Regions from separate parts of the Synechococcus sp. CC9902 genome, predicted to be linked through region 2. Evidence: predicted binding sites of a transcription regulator. Region 2 holds the regulator's gene; the other holds the start of a gene.

Region 1 (7,430 bases), 1.0 Mb from region 2:
AGGGATTTAGTGATTTTTACTCACCACTCTCGTCGTTCTTTCGGTGCCTGGTGGAGGCCATAGCTTTTACCCAATCCACCAAAGCCAGGGGACCCCTTGTGGCTGCCTGTTCACCTATTCATCGGGTTGTGCACACATCTGACGAATCGGTTGTTCGAATAAGACCAAAGCCTGCATCACTCTGCATTCTGTGATTCAGACGAAAGCGATGGCTCCAAATTTGTAGGAGCCAAAACCCTGTTGCGAAAGCCACCGACGACGCCCACCGTCGATGGCCCCCTAACTCATTGCGTCTCCAATGCTCTGAGCTAAATCCACTCTGAGCAGCCCTCCGACCCGCTTCAGATCACAAACAACAGGCCGACGCATCGAATGAGACCAGAACCTCGATCACCAGCCATGAACGAATGGTTCGATGGCTCAAGCCAAGTCGTACGCCTGGAGAACTTGGAGGCGGATACCACCGAGTTTTACCCAAGCATTCACTGCTTCCTGCTTGGTTTTGTAAGGAGCCCAATCGTCTTCTCGGATTCGCCTCTCAATGTGGGAAGCAACTCTTTTGGCTACCGCCACATCGCTTTTAACGCTGATTTGAACTGACTTTCCATTGATCTGAAGATCCATCAACTAACCACCAACTGATCGATGGCTCCGAAAAAGAAGTCGTCCACTTGCAACTCGAGCATCTTCTGGTGGATGGCCACCACAATTAAACCCTGCACGCATTCTTTCTCCAAGTTTTTTCGGATCGACAGCTATTCGCTCATTTCAGCCGATGCAGCATCCATGGCGTGGGTCTGAGCGAAAGTTGTGACTGACAAGCGCACGCGTCGAGCATTTGTTTTTTAACAACAGCCCCAAACCCAACGGGGAAAACGAGCAAACGTTGTTCACACCTAAAAAGAAACCGAGTCCGAGGCGGCTACTCTCCCGTTATTGAGCTCTGAATATTCATAGCGATAAAACCTGGCGCTAGATCCAATGCCAAATACTTCTGCAGCGATCAGTAGATCCTCTCTATTGCAGGGCTTTTGAGGCTGCAAGAGCGGCCATCTCATGGGCGGTACGTCCGGGCTCAATGGAGTCTGGTTGATTCTCGAAATGGGCAAGCCAGCTCCGGTAGGCCTCTTGTTGGGATTGCTGTACCGAATGGTCTGCATCAGTAAAAAAGATCCCAACGTCCTCTTGGACGCCTTGGCTTGTTGCTAGCGCGCTCTCGACCTTGCTCAAACGCTGTTCAATTGCGGACAAGCGTTTGAGCAGATCTCCCTTTTGATTCGTGCTGTTGAGTGCCCGTCGTAGCGATTTGGACGGCTTGAGTTTGATGTGGTGCTTTTTTCCCATGATGAAAGTTGTTCCTCTGCCATGGTGGATTGGCTTAGCGGAGGTTTGCCATGGAAGGATTCCCCCCAGTGACTCCCATGACGGCCTTAATCGTGGATGACGATGGTCGTTTGACCTATGTGGGTGCCGATGGCTGTCGACGCGTGATCGTTGGGGACTCTGATCTGCTCCAACGCCTGCAACAGCTCCGCAAACTGCGGGGCGATGAGATGGAGGGGGGGTGCGGAATTTGAACTTGACGGACTAGTACAAGTGCACTAGAACAAGTGTATTAGTCGCTCCAGTGACATGTCGACCAGTTCTCCCTATGCGCCCTTTCAAGCTGATGCTTGGATGCGGCAGTCTCTGATTCGTCCTCGGAAGGTTTTTGCTGCTTCGGTCGCCTCGCAAAGTGTGCGCTCAAGAGGTGTGCCCCGCCATCGCCCTTCGCAAGTCGTGCAAGGAGAACTTTTTCTGTTTCCTGTTGTGCTTCCTTGCTGAAGAGTCTGCAACGAACGTTTGCAGACTGGTGCGAATGCCCTTGGATCTGCCAATGTGATCCATGGTTTTTCGCTGTCCCTCCATGCTGCTCTTCGCATCCCAGACGGCTCAGGGTGGTCCTTCTGTCATCCTCCCTGCTCTGTTAATCACAGGATTACTAATTGGCGCATCTCAACTGTTTGTTCCCAAAGGTGGTGATCAGGATTGATTTCTAAGGAGTCTTGTTTGGTTGAAGCTCCTTCTGAGGAGTGAGCGTTGACAAAATCGAGGCTCCAAATTTATTGGGATTGAAGCTGCTTCGTTTCGGAGTTTGTCCTAACCGGACAATCACTGTTTTGAAGCTGGGTACGACAAGGATGAGCTGTCCTTCATATCCTTCCGCTGAGTAACTGTTTCTTGGTAAGTCCGGCCTGCGGCGTTTAGAGCTCAGCCACCAATGAGCTCCGTATCTTTTTTTTGATCCTTTGGATGCAGTTACAGCATGCTGAACCCAGCTTTTAGGAATTATTTGTTGATCATTCCATGCCCCTTGATTAAGATATAGCAAGCCAAATCGAGCCCAGTCTCTGGCGCTAGCCCATCCAAGAGATGACGCTACGAAATTTCCTGACGCGTCTGTTTCTAGGTAAGCCGATTTCATTCCTATCGGTTTAAATAGTTCTTCGTAGGGATAGCTCCAGTAAATGGGATCATTGTTAATCGCTAAACGTAATCCTCGGCTAATAATGTTAGTTGTTCCTGATGAATACGACCAATCTCGCCCCATTCTTCCAGTTATTGGTTGTCCAGTCGCGAATGTTGCTGTGTTGGCTTCTTGAGTGAGCATTTGCACTACGTCTGAATCCAAGCTTCGTGTGCGTTCGTCAAAGTTCAAGCCGCTATTCATCCTTAAGAGATGATCCAATGTGATTTTTTGGCGCGCATCGTAGTCGTTGCTCCATTCCGGCAACGACAAGGGTGCATTAAGCCGCAATTGACCATTTTTAACGGCAATTCCAATCAGCGCATGGGTGATGCTTTTGGTCATCGACCAACCGATTAATGGCATAACCGGTGTGATGCCAGGCGCATAGCGCTCAGCAATGACCCAACCGTCTTGCACCACAACAATCGCGCGGGTTCGTTTTGGTGCCGAAGGTTGCGAGTCGTGGAAGGCCTCGCTGATGGCTGCTTCTAATTCTTTTCGGTTAATCCTGGGAGGTGTGTCTGATGCGTCGGGTGAAATTTTCCAGGGTGTTGGTATTGCTTTTGCTTTTGAAACTTGACTTCTTGTTTGATTGGGTAGTTTGACAACTTCGCTGTTGGTAATCGCTTGACTACAACCAAGATTTCCCTGCCGAACAGCTTTGCCTCGCACAAGTCCAAGGAAAGCCCAAGCGTGAACGACTCCACGAGTTGCATCGATTTGGGTTTGGATCAGGCCTTGCGCAAGGGCTAGTTCTTCTCTTTTGAGCCTGTTTTCATCCATTCCGGCCATCAAAACGCCAGAGCAGAGCATCTTTGCGCTGTAAGCCGTACCTGCCCGGGCCAAGTTGAACGTTTTGTGGGCGTAAGGCAGGGTCAAGCCCGCAGCAGCCAAAACAACGAAGAAGCCTCCAAGAGTTCTCCCGTGCATCGTTTGACCAAACAACCGTGGCAACATCGCCTCCGCACAAAAAAGGCGGGAGTTACCTCCCGCCTTCATCATCGTCTTGATCTAGATCTAGTAGACGCCGTAGCTCACTCCGCGGTAACGAAGATTGCGTCCGCCAGTGGCTTCTTGTTGTTGCCCAATTGCTTCGTAGGCAATGCCCCGATACCGCAATTGTGATTTGTTGGATCGGACTAATGGTGTGTGCTGGTTGTCGGTGTAATCAGCATTCCGAAAAGCACGGACCATTGCGGAACGTGCAAGGTCAACGGCCCGACTTTTCACGGCGCGGGCTTTGATCAGTTGAAGCGTGTTCATAAAACACTCCTTCATTGCCCACGCCCCCGTTGCTTGGCATGGGTCTGACTGCAGCTTCGATTGGAAGCTCAACGTGGACCAAGAATACCACTTCTGTATCAACTGCTACTGAACTTAATCTTTCATGACGTGCTCCGTTGGTCAGGCCTTCAGGTGGCTTTGAGAGGAGATCGGTTGCATGAAACCACGTTGTTGCGTTGTCCAGCTTCAGGGATCCGTCTGATCGATCACATCGCAGACCATCGACCGCTGTTAAAACGATCTCATCCGAAGTCTCAGCCCCATGCAGCACTACCTCATTGTCTGGAACTTCCCAACAGTGAAGGGGTCTTGGGAAGCCTGCCCTTCATTTGCTGGATACATCAATTCGGGAGGGCCCGGCGATCACTTCGAAGGTTTTGAACTGAAATACCGCGTTTGTGATCCAATCGGTGGAAAAGGAATGGCGATTGCGGTGGCTGCAGACATCGGCAAAGTGTGGGCCCATCTCGCACCTTGGATCGAAGGCTTTGGTATCCATTTCGATGTCACCCCGGTTGTGTCCGATGCAGAGTTCGCTGCCATGTGGCCTGGCGTGCAGGCATCTGCAGCGTCTGCCTGATCGTCTGAATAACATCCATTGGTTCACTGTTGAAGTCTGATGGCAACGATTGGAGACCAATCATGATTTTGAAGACAGTTGGAATTGCTTTTTCTGTGCTGTTGTGTTCAAGCCATGCTTTGGCAACACCACAGCCCATGATTGAGGAGCTTTTTACCGCAAGTCGAACTCCTGGCGGCCAGGTTGTTTCGTATCCAGAAGGCACCCCCGAAATGCGGGTGTATCGGATCACGATTCCTGTTGGTGCCAAAATTCCCTTGCACATTCATCCATCACCCGTGGTGGTTGTCGTTGAGAAGGGGCGTCTCAGCAACGTTCGCATCATTGATGGTGTTGAAGTCTCTGAAACCCTTGAGTCAGGTGAGGGTTTTCTGGAGGGCCATCCAGCAGAACCGCACTACGTCATCAATAGAGGTAAGAGGCCGGTTGTGAGCTTGGTCACCTTTGCGAGTGTCGAAGGCATGCCGAATCAAATTCAATTGAGGCCTTAGCCTTGGAGGAATCAGGGTTGTCTGGATAAGTTGTCGGATTATTCGCAGTTGATTAAAAGACAAGTACTGAACGTACTTGACTCGTTATTTCGATAATGATTAACATGGCGCTTCTCATTCACCAGTGCTCATCTAGCTTCTTATTGATAAAAGATTACTAAACCAAGTATGCAATAGTCTTTGGTGATCTGGATTGTATTAAAGTTAGAAATGATCAATACTGTGGTTTAATGATTCCTCCGGAGTTCTGTATATTTGAACTGATAGATCGATGTTTGCATGAATTAGCAATGTTAAATCGTTGTGAGATTCATAATGTCTGCTTATTTATGAATTCCCCGTCGTTACGCCGATTGGTAGCGAATGAGCCTGTTGCATTTTCTTGAGCTGTATATAACCAAGGAATGGAGACACCAACCTGGCTTTTTACAGTCGAGCTTGTCTATTCGGTTGTTGCCGTGATGGGCTTTGTCCAGCTTGCTGGTGTGTTATCTCGTCGCTCTAGGCGTGCCAAGTTTCGTAGGCGTAAGTCCTAATCGTTGACGCTAAGACGTTTGAATCCGTTTCTTTGGCGACGCTACAGAAAGATCTAATTCTCAATCATCAACTTTTAATTTCAACTTTTTTCTAAACACTCTTCTGATCAGGCGAGTATCCGGTATGCAGAAGCAGTAGCGATGCTAGAAATTGCCTGAAGAATTTGTAGATCTCTTGTTCTATTAAATGACCATTTGCCAAAGTATGGGTGATTATACTAAATCAACTTTATTGATTCATACTTACCATAATTCTTCTTCGCACTCTGTTTTTATCGTCAGATTTGAGGTTGCGTAAGCTACGCAGAGTAATGAATAGCCTTGCTCGATTTGATCATCATCCAAAAAGCTTTGATCGGATTGATCGACTGTACCTTCTAATATTTTTCCAACACATGAGCTACAAGCCCCAGCCCTGCATGAATATGCCATATCGAATCCCGCTTGTTCTGCAGCATCAAGGATATATTCATCATCCTGACATTCAAATATTTGCAATCCCTTTGGTGTGTGCATTGTGATCTTAAAAGCAGACATCATTAACTACAATCCACGTAATTATTGTTGCGCAATAATGATCTTGTGATAAGTATGCTACTCATTGCACGGTATTTTTATACGACTCTGAGTCGTATTCTTAATATTTAGCCGCCAAGACTAAGTGTATCGTTTGATGTATTATCTTGCTCTTTATTGGCGCTAGCTTGTATGAATTGGCCAGGCTTTCGGCTGGATCAAATTAATGTGTAAATAGATTAGAATTAGTTTTGACCATTTCAAATCCCATTTCGCATCACTTAGGTCCAATAAAGGGCTGGAGATACAAAAGACTGCACATAGCAGTCGCCTTGAGAAAGCAAGGCTGGTCATATACGAAAATAGCAGATTATTTATTTATGACACCCAAAACAATTATGCGAGATATAAAATGTCTTGCTATCCAGGCGCATTGCAGTAAAAAATACAAGTTTCACTCAAGGCTTGAGGCATGACTGAAACTCTGCCAAACACTTTTTAACTACAAAGAGTGATTCTCAAGTAATTGGGCGGTCAATCCGATCAATTCATATCCGTTATCTCACACGGTAATGACGTTGCACAAAGGAGGATGTAAAGAAATTCATCTGCAATTAAATGTATTTCTCAAGTCGACGCAATACAAACTAACTATTACTATTGGGAGTGCAGTGTTAATAGCTAAATGCAGTGACTTCCTAAAAAAAAGCGACCCAATTGATTGGGTCGCATACGATGAAAGATTGCAGATTGATTAGCTTGTTAAGCTTTCTTCAAATCAAAACCTAAATCAGGTTACTTCGAAGAGTGCGCTTTGAGTATCAGCCAGTGCTTTTCAGAGGAAACGCCTAGAAGTAGTTGTTCATGGCCTGAATCGATGCCCAAAGATAGTGACCAACCGTGTTGGCTCCCACCCCAAGTGCTGCGATGAAAGATCCAAAGAAAAAGAGTCGGTAATAGCCAGCACTGTTATCTGGTGCCCAAACGTCGGGATCCTGCATGTATTTACCCAAGTCCGATCTGATGCAGGATGCTTTGGCCAGTCAGCAGCTCAGTACCGAGGCCAATGATGAAACCCATCATTGCCAGACGGCCATTCCATTGTTCGGCAAAAGAGGAGAAACCAAATTTTGCGTCATCCATGATTTAGAAGCATTTTCAACAATGTAACGGATTATGTCGTATGCCTGCGATCTGCTGTGATATCCGATACCAAGAGGTTGAAAAATCTAATATTCACGGCACATGCTTTAGATCGCTAAAAATCATTGATCAGCTGGCATGAGACGTTAGATGCTTTTGTTCTACTCGGGTGTCCACAGCAACGAATACCAGGCAATCATCTCCCACCTGTATTTAATCTGTATCCGCGAGCTTTAAGCACATATGTAACGCTTGTTGCGAGCGTTTATCACTCTTACTAAGCCTGTGATCGACCATTGTTAAATGGTCGTTCTTAGACGGGATCGACAGGTCGCGAACACATCTCCCCCTGCTGGTGAATGTAGGGGTGG
Region 2 (7,430 bases):
TCCTGACCCGTGAGCCAAGCTCACAAGCCTTGCCCGATCCGCTGGAAACTCGACGGCTGTACTGGCTTGGCTGGAGCGAAGCACAACTGGGGAATCAAGACCGGAGCAGAGCGATCTGGCAGCTGCTGACCAGCCAATTCCCCCCTGGCTATTACCACTGGCTTGCAAGCGAAGCGCTTGGAGATGCCGAACCCCTCAACCTGACCAAAGCCTCAACGCCAAGGCCATCACAGGAGATGTCCTGGGCCCCCTTGAACAGTGACAAGTCCTTCGTCAATACGCTCTGGCGTCTTGGGCTCGAGCGCCAAGCCTGGGAGACCTGGCGCAGCGGGATTGATCCCAGCACACCACAACCCAAGCCAGAACAATTGGTCGAAGGCAGGCTTCGCTTGGCCGTTGGAGACAGCTGGATGGCTCTCGATCAATTGCGGTGGCTCAACCTGCGCTGGCGGTCAGCCAACTGCCGTGCACGAATCGACCTTCAACACAGCCAACACCCGCGCATCTTTGAAGAGGTCCTCCGTCCAGCAGCGAACTCCCAAAAACTGCCTCTCGAGCTGCTCTTCGCCGTCAGCAAACAAGAATCTCGATTCGCATCAGGCGTGACCTCCACTGCGGGAGCGATTGGCCTCATGCAATTAATGCCAGCCACCGCCAGAGAACTCGCGGGAGCTCAGCTGACAGAGGACGAAATCAGAGAGCCGAAGCAAAACGCCGAACTGGGTGCGACCTACCTACGGCAACTACTTCAGCAATGGCAAGGAGATCCCTTTCGCAGCATCGCTAGCTACAACGCTGGCCCCGGAGCTGTGGGGTCATGGTCGACTCAAGATCTCAACGATGCACCTGCCCTATGGGTGGAGCGCATTCCCTATCCGGAAACGCGCTACTACACCAAAAAAGTTCTCGACAATTTGTTTGGCTACTTAGGTAGGGACAAGGTTTTTTGCAAACCAACCCTGGGCGGGGTTGGGCAACAAATGACCCAGACCAATGCCCGTGAACACAATGAAGGCCATCAAGAACATCGACGTTGATGGCCGAAAGGAAATCCCAATACGAGCTAGATCAAGGCGAGCCAAAAGCACCGCAGATGCCAGCACCAAAAGGTCACTGAGCATGTTGAGAAACAGCACATAAATGCCCACTGTCACCACAACCAAAAGATTGACCATCAAGGTCATGACCCGGCTGTAGGCCATCAACAACGAAAACTGCCGCATCACCAGGGACGGCATTGTGCACACCACCACAACAGTGAGTACCTGGATCAGCTCCAGAGACCAAAAGAGTTCTGGGGTGATGCCCCGAGCGTTGCTGAACAAGGGTTGGACAAGGTTCCAGTGATTGCCCAAGACCACGGCAACACAAAACAGCAACGTCAGGAACGGTGCCCGCACCGGCAGGCTCAGCAAACGCAACAAAGCCATGGGCTCACGCTAAGCCCGTTGCCTTGAAGTAGCTGCCAAAGTGACGTCACTTGCACACGACTGATGACCGGTAGCCCTCAGCCCATGCCGCTGGGCCGGCTTCAGCAGGTTGTCCTCGTGGTGATCGCAGTCGCACTGGCCATTGGACTTCTATTCATGCGGGGAGGAATCCAAAGTGAAACCCCGATGGAACAACTTGCCCGACGCTCGGTTGAACCGGAGGTTGCTCTCACCAACGGCAAACCAACGATGATCGAGTTCTACGCCGATTGGTGCCAAGTGTGTCGGGAGATGGCCCCAGCGATGCTGGAGCTTGAGCGATCGACGCAAAACCGTCTTGACGTTGTTTTGGTGAATGTTGATAACCCCCGTTGGCAAGACCTGGTGAATCGCTACGAAGTGAATGGGATACCGCAACTCAATTTGTTTTCGGCAGACGGCCAACCCCGCGGCAAATCGATTGGCCTACGAAAACCAGAGGAACTACAAGCCATCAGTGCAGCACTGATGAATGATCAACCGCTACCGCAACTTCGAGGCGTGGGAAGCGTCAGCAGCCTCGAAGGTGAGAACACATTTCAAGCATCGGTGGTGCAAACCGGTCCTCGAAGCCACAGCTGACTTGAGAGAGTTCGGCTCTGTCGCCATGATCAGTACACAATGACAATCTGCTAGCTCCATGGATCCCCGCTTCCGGGTCGACCTCATCGCGGCAACCCCAAATCCCCAACAGTGCGTCTACGTGGGGATGCACCAGGACTACAGCGAGGGTTTTGTTGCAGCCGACCGCGAACAATGGCCCGACGAAACCAAAGCGGGCGAAGTCTGCGTCAAGCGTCTGCTGGCTGGGGAGCGAGGCCACTACGGCCCCATGGAACATGCCCAGATCGTTTTAAACGTGGGCTGGTTTCCTCATTCAGTGATGCAACAGGCGCGGACCCACCGGGTGGGTGTGAGCTTTGATGTGCAGTCGATGCGATACACCGGCGAACGCATCTGCAGGGCTGCAGCTGGTGAACTCGACCTTGAGGAGGTGTTCTATTTGCGCCCGGTGGGGCAATACAGCAACCGCCAAGGCAAGAAATATGCATACAGCCAAGCTGAACGGGATAAAGATCTCCATCACTGCAAAATCAGCGCTGATCGATACCAAGAATTACTCGAAGCAGGCTTCGCAGAAGAACATGCACGCGGGATTCTTCCTTTCGATTATCGACAGCATTTTGTGGTGAGCTTCACGCTCAGAGCTTTCCTACATTTCATGGATCTAAGGGCCAAACTCGATGCCCAACAGGAAATCCGCGAGCTTTGTGATCTGATGTGGCCCCATCTCCAAGCCTGGACGCCAGAATTTGCCGCTTGGTATGAAAAAACAAGGCTGCACAAAGCCCGTCTCGCTCCATAAAAACAGATAAGTAGCGAAGTTAATTAATAATTTTTAGTTGAAAATTGAAGCATTATTACACCTTGGCTAAGGTGACACGTTCAGGCTGATGTTGATATTTTCCTTGACGATCGCTGTAGGTAGTAGAACAAGGCTCGCCTTCAAAAAATAGCAACTGACAGATGCCCTCATCTGCATAAATACGGCAATCAGCCCCTGAACTATTGCTGAATTCAAGGGTGAGGTGACCTTCCCAACCCGCCTCTGCAGGCGTGGTGTTCACGATAATTCCGAGCCGAGCATAAGTACTTTTTCCAAGACAAATAACTGTGATATTGGGAGGAACTTTCATCTTCTCTAAAGCCACACCGAGGCCATAGGAATGGGCCGGAAGAATGAAATAACGACCGTCTTCATCTTCATGCAACGGTGTGGGTTCAAGGTTGGCTGGATTGAACCGTTTCGGATTCATCACCGTGCCAGGTACGTGCCTAAAAATCAAAAACTCTTGCGGCGACAGCCGAAGGTCATAGCCATAGGACGAACACCCAAAACTGAGCACAGGGCTTTCGCGCTTATCGGGATCAAGGTGGCGAACCAGCCCCGACTGGAATGGCTCGAGCATGCCCTGCCCGGCTTGTTCCGTAATCCAACGATCACACTTGAGCATCAGAAACCTCGGCGTAGTTCCGTGACTTGATCAGCCATCGCCACAACATTGGAAGGGATGGCGGGCCCAGTGATGATCACATCCATCGAGCCTGGTCGTTGCTCAAGAGCTGAAAGCACTTCAGCTTCATCGATGTAGCCAAAGCCGATGGCCAGGCCAATCTCATCAAGAACGAGCTGATCAAGATCTCCAATCATGAGGTGCTGACGACAAATCGCCCAGACCGCTTGCACCGCATCACGGCAACCATCCAAGTTCGGCTCCGCTACGCAAGCGGGAACATCAGGGCGCAGCCAGACAAGTCCTCCACATAACTGCACATGGCCCGATGGGCCCTGTTGCACACCCCCCTTCAAAAACTGACTTATCAAAACGCGGCTACCGAGCCCAGCTGCTCGCACCGCCTGGCTCAGCACATTGGAAAAACTGCCGCGATAAGGAGCTGTATGCACCTGAAGCTGACCCTCTGGAGCGACTAGATGCAGGGCTGGCGGCGGCGGTTGCGTTGCATTCGGAACTGGCCTCAAACCAACTCGTTCTGTGGAACGCTGATCGCCATCGAGAGAACGAATCTCTTGGGATTGATGGCGGTCGGTCAGGCTTGCGATCATCGGCTCAGGTCACGCCGGGACAACCCGGAAGACCTTGAATGTAGCGGCGTTATGCCATTCCACAAGGCAATCGACACTACCCATGGTGGCTCAAGCGCAAAGCGGAGGGAACTGCGAGGCTGACGTCACTTCTTCTGAGCCATGAGCGATCCATCCCAGTCCCGAGCCGATGGCCGCTGCCGCAATGCTCTGCGCCCGTTTTCCGTGACTTGGGATCCAATGGGATTCGCCTTGAGTTCAGTCACTGTGAGAACCGGTCGAACAACTGTTCTCTGCAGCGTTTGCCTCGATGACAACGTGCCGCGCTGGCGTCGAGGCGAAGGGCTCGGGTGGCTCAGTGCTGAGTACCGCCTCCTACCCGGGTCAACACCGCAACGGCAAGGGCGTGAGTTGATGAAGCTGTCCGGCCGCACCCAAGAAATTCAACGTTTGATCGGGCGCAGCCTTCGGGCCGCCGTTGACATGGCACAACTGGGAGAGCGAACCTTGCTGATCGACTGCGACGTGATCCAAGCGGATGCAGGCACCCGCACAGCGGCCATCACCGGGGCCTGGCTGGCGTTGCACCGGGCCTGTAGCCGCCTCGTTTCCCAGGGGATTCTTGAGAACTCCCCTCTTCAAAGCCAAGTTGCTGCTGTCTCCGTTGGGTTAGTGGACAGCCAGGCGCTGCTAGACCTCGACTACAGCGAAGACAGTCGAGCTGAGGTCGATCTCAATGTGGTGCAAGCGGACGATGGCCGACTGCTTGAAGTTCAGGGAACCGCCGAGGGCGCGCCATTCAGCCGTGCCCAGCTGGATGCACTCCTGGACCTGGCTGAACCCGGCCTCCGACAACTGATGGAGGCTCAGCGGCAGGCCCTTGTATCTGAGTGAACACTCAATGCGTAATAACCGCTACAGGACACATCCAGGCAGATCCGTAACTTTCAAAGCAATCGCGAGCCAGTCATGAGCACCAGCACTGGTTTTACCCGCTATGCACCTCTTAGTAACGCCGTAGCGAACACTCAGCCCTCAGGTCCTCGATCGTTGATGGAGGTGATCCGTGGGCTGGAAGGTGCCAGCACGGAGATGGTGGAGCGAAATAAAACAATTTTTTTCCCGGGAGACCCGGCGGAACGCGTTTATCTGATTCGACGGGGCGCTGTGCGCCTTTCAAGGGTTTACGAATCTGGTGAAGAAATCACGGTTGCTCTCCTCAGGGAAAACAGCCTGTTCGGTGTGCTGTCTTTACTCACTGGTCAACGCTCGGATCGCTTTTATCACGCAGTCGCCTTCACCCGCGTTGAGATGGTGACGGCACCTGCCACCTCAGTGCGCAACGCGATTGAAGCGGATACGGCTGTTGGACTCAGGCTTTTACAAGGCCTCTCCAGCAGGATCCTGCAAACCGAAACGATGATCGAAACGCTCACGCATCGGGATATGTCGTCCCGGCTGGTGAGCTTTTTACTGGTGCTTTGCCGAGACTTCGGAGTGCCTGATGAACTAGGAATCACGATTGATCTTCGGCTGTCTCATCAAGCGATCGCTGAAGCCATTGGCTCAACCCGCGTAACAATCACGCGTCTGCTGGGAGACTTGCGTCAATCCGGTCTCGTACAGATTGACCGCAAGAAAATCACCGTTCTCGATCCGATCGCCTTGGCCAAACGGTTCAGCTGATCGCATCTGCAGCCGAGGGCTAATGCCATGAGTGGCTGGCTGCTGATTCTGTCCCTCCTAATCCTCGGGGGCATTCTGTCCACCCTCGGCGATCGCCTTGGCAGTCGAGTCGGTAAAGCTCGTTTGAGCTTGTTCAACATGCGACCCCGGCGCACTGCTGTGGTGATCACGGTGCTGACGGGCAGCCTGATCAGCGCCCTCTCGCTTGGCCTCATGCTTTTGGTGAGTCGGCAACTGCGGGTTGGGCTATTCGAACTCGATACCCTCCAAGCGCGACTGAAAGACAGCCGTGAGCAACTCGATGCCGCCGAACGCGAGCGCGTCGAAACCCGCAGAGCAACCGTACGGATCGAAGCAGAGCTCAAGGCAGCGGAACAACGGGCCAACACCCTTCGGCAGGAGTTGGCTCCTTTACAGAAGCAACGTCAAACCCTCGAGGCCGACAGAGATCGCCTCAGCCGCGACATCGCTGCTCGAGATCTGGATATCCAAAGAACCGAAGCCGAACTCAACACGGTGCGCAACCGCATCAAGTTGGGGGAACGAGAATTGAAGGATCTGGAACGCAATCTTGTCGCCCTTCGCCGCGGTGCTGTTGTTCTGCGCAGTGGGCAAATACTTGCAACCGCGACCGTGCGGATGGAATCACCCGATCAGGCCAAACAAGTGGTCGATCGCCTGCTGCAAGAAGCCAATTTCAATGCCTACGGCAAAGTCTTGCCAGGCCAAGCCCCTGATCAACAAATCATTCGTGTTCCTCGTAGCGACGTGAACCGCTTACAGGGAATCATCAGCAAGCCAGGAACTTGGGTGATCTCGCTGCGATCCGCCACCAACGTTCTTAGAGGAGAAACGGTGGTTTACGCCTTCCCGGAGGTTCATCCCAACCGTTTAGTCACCAAAAAAGGAGATGTGCTCGCCTCCGTCAGGCTTGACCCCAGCGAACGCAGTAATGCGGCCATTCGCACCCGACTCAATTTGTTGCTGGCCTCGGCCTACGCAGAAGCCAAACGACGAGGCTCGCTTACCGCTGGTTTGCAATTCGATGGCCAAGCCCTAGCGCAACTTGGCCAAACACTGATGGAGCGGTCGGAGCAGGGAATCACCTTGCAAGCCATCTCCACCCGCGACAGCAACAGTGCTGACCCAATCTTCGTCGCCGTGGAGTCCAACCCTTGAGCCGTCTGGTTGCACTGGATCCAGGACGCAGCAAATGCGGATTGGTGTTGATTGACAGCGAACACAATCGTGTGTTGGCCGGCAAGGTGGTGCCACCTGAAGCCGTTATGGCGTGGGTGGATCATTGGCACGAGCAACACAACCTGGATCAAATCATCGTTGGCGACGGCACAAGCAGTGCCCAGTGGGTTCAAGACTTCAACGGATTTGCCAATGTTCAGTCAGTCAATGAGCACGGCACCACCTTGAGGGCTCGCGACCGGTATTGGGCTTTGTGGCCAGCCAAAGGCTGGCAACGTCTTCTCCCAAAAGGGTTAAGGCTGCCCCCCCACGAACTGGATGCAATCGCCGCCCTCGTGATGGCAGAAGACCACCTCAAGCAACGCTGTTCATGGTCTGGGCCACCCCCAAATTTCTCACTTAGAACTTGGCCCGAACCGTAAAGCTGTAATCACCACCGGGCTCGAGGCGGTAATCGGTGCGCACCAAAA

Evidence for each region. Region 2 encodes NtcA, which controls nitrogen genes in cyanobacteria. Its sites were predicted from a motif close to GTANCNNNNGNTAC; they were not measured.
Region 1: a site for NtcA is predicted at 3,868-3,881, ahead of SYNCC9902_RS05010 (DUF4278 domain-containing protein). Genes of this name have one in related genera too.

The regions. Positions count from the first base shown of each region.
Region 1 is NC_007513.1:969,518-976,947, forward strand. It holds gene SYNCC9902_RS04990 (hypothetical protein) at 421-624, opposite strand; gene SYNCC9902_RS04995 (hypothetical protein) at 1,018-1,344, opposite strand; gene SYNCC9902_RS05000 (hypothetical protein) at 1,395-1,577, shown strand; gene SYNCC9902_RS12940 (hypothetical protein) at 1,907-2,032, shown strand; gene SYNCC9902_RS05005 (serine hydrolase domain-containing protein) at 2,036-3,466, opposite strand; gene SYNCC9902_RS05010 (DUF4278 domain-containing protein) at 3,527-3,787, opposite strand; gene SYNCC9902_RS05015 (DUF3303 domain-containing protein) at 4,056-4,373, shown strand; gene SYNCC9902_RS05020 (cupin domain-containing protein) at 4,511-4,864, shown strand; gene SYNCC9902_RS12030 (2Fe-2S iron-sulfur cluster-binding protein) at 5,644-5,937, opposite strand; gene SYNCC9902_RS12440 (hypothetical protein) at 6,765-6,929, opposite strand; gene SYNCC9902_RS12880 (high light inducible protein) at 6,922-7,059, opposite strand.
Region 2 is NC_007513.1:1,977,282-1,984,711, forward strand. It holds gene SYNCC9902_RS10480 (lytic transglycosylase domain-containing protein) at 1-1,037, shown strand, start outside; gene SYNCC9902_RS12190 (hypothetical protein) at 927-1,430, opposite strand; gene SYNCC9902_RS10485 (thioredoxin domain-containing protein) at 1,494-2,051, shown strand; gene thyX (FAD-dependent thymidylate synthase) at 2,110-2,835, shown strand; gene dcd (dCTP deaminase) at 2,891-3,484, opposite strand; gene SYNCC9902_RS10500 (cob(I)yrinic acid a,c-diamide adenosyltransferase) at 3,484-4,095, opposite strand; gene rph (ribonuclease PH) at 4,237-4,968, shown strand; gene ntcA (global nitrogen regulator NtcA) at 5,044-5,760, shown strand; gene SYNCC9902_RS10515 (DUF3084 domain-containing protein) at 5,788-6,939, shown strand; gene SYNCC9902_RS10520 (resolvase) at 6,936-7,382, shown strand; gene SYNCC9902_RS10525 (DUF3146 family protein) at 7,360-7,430, opposite strand, start outside.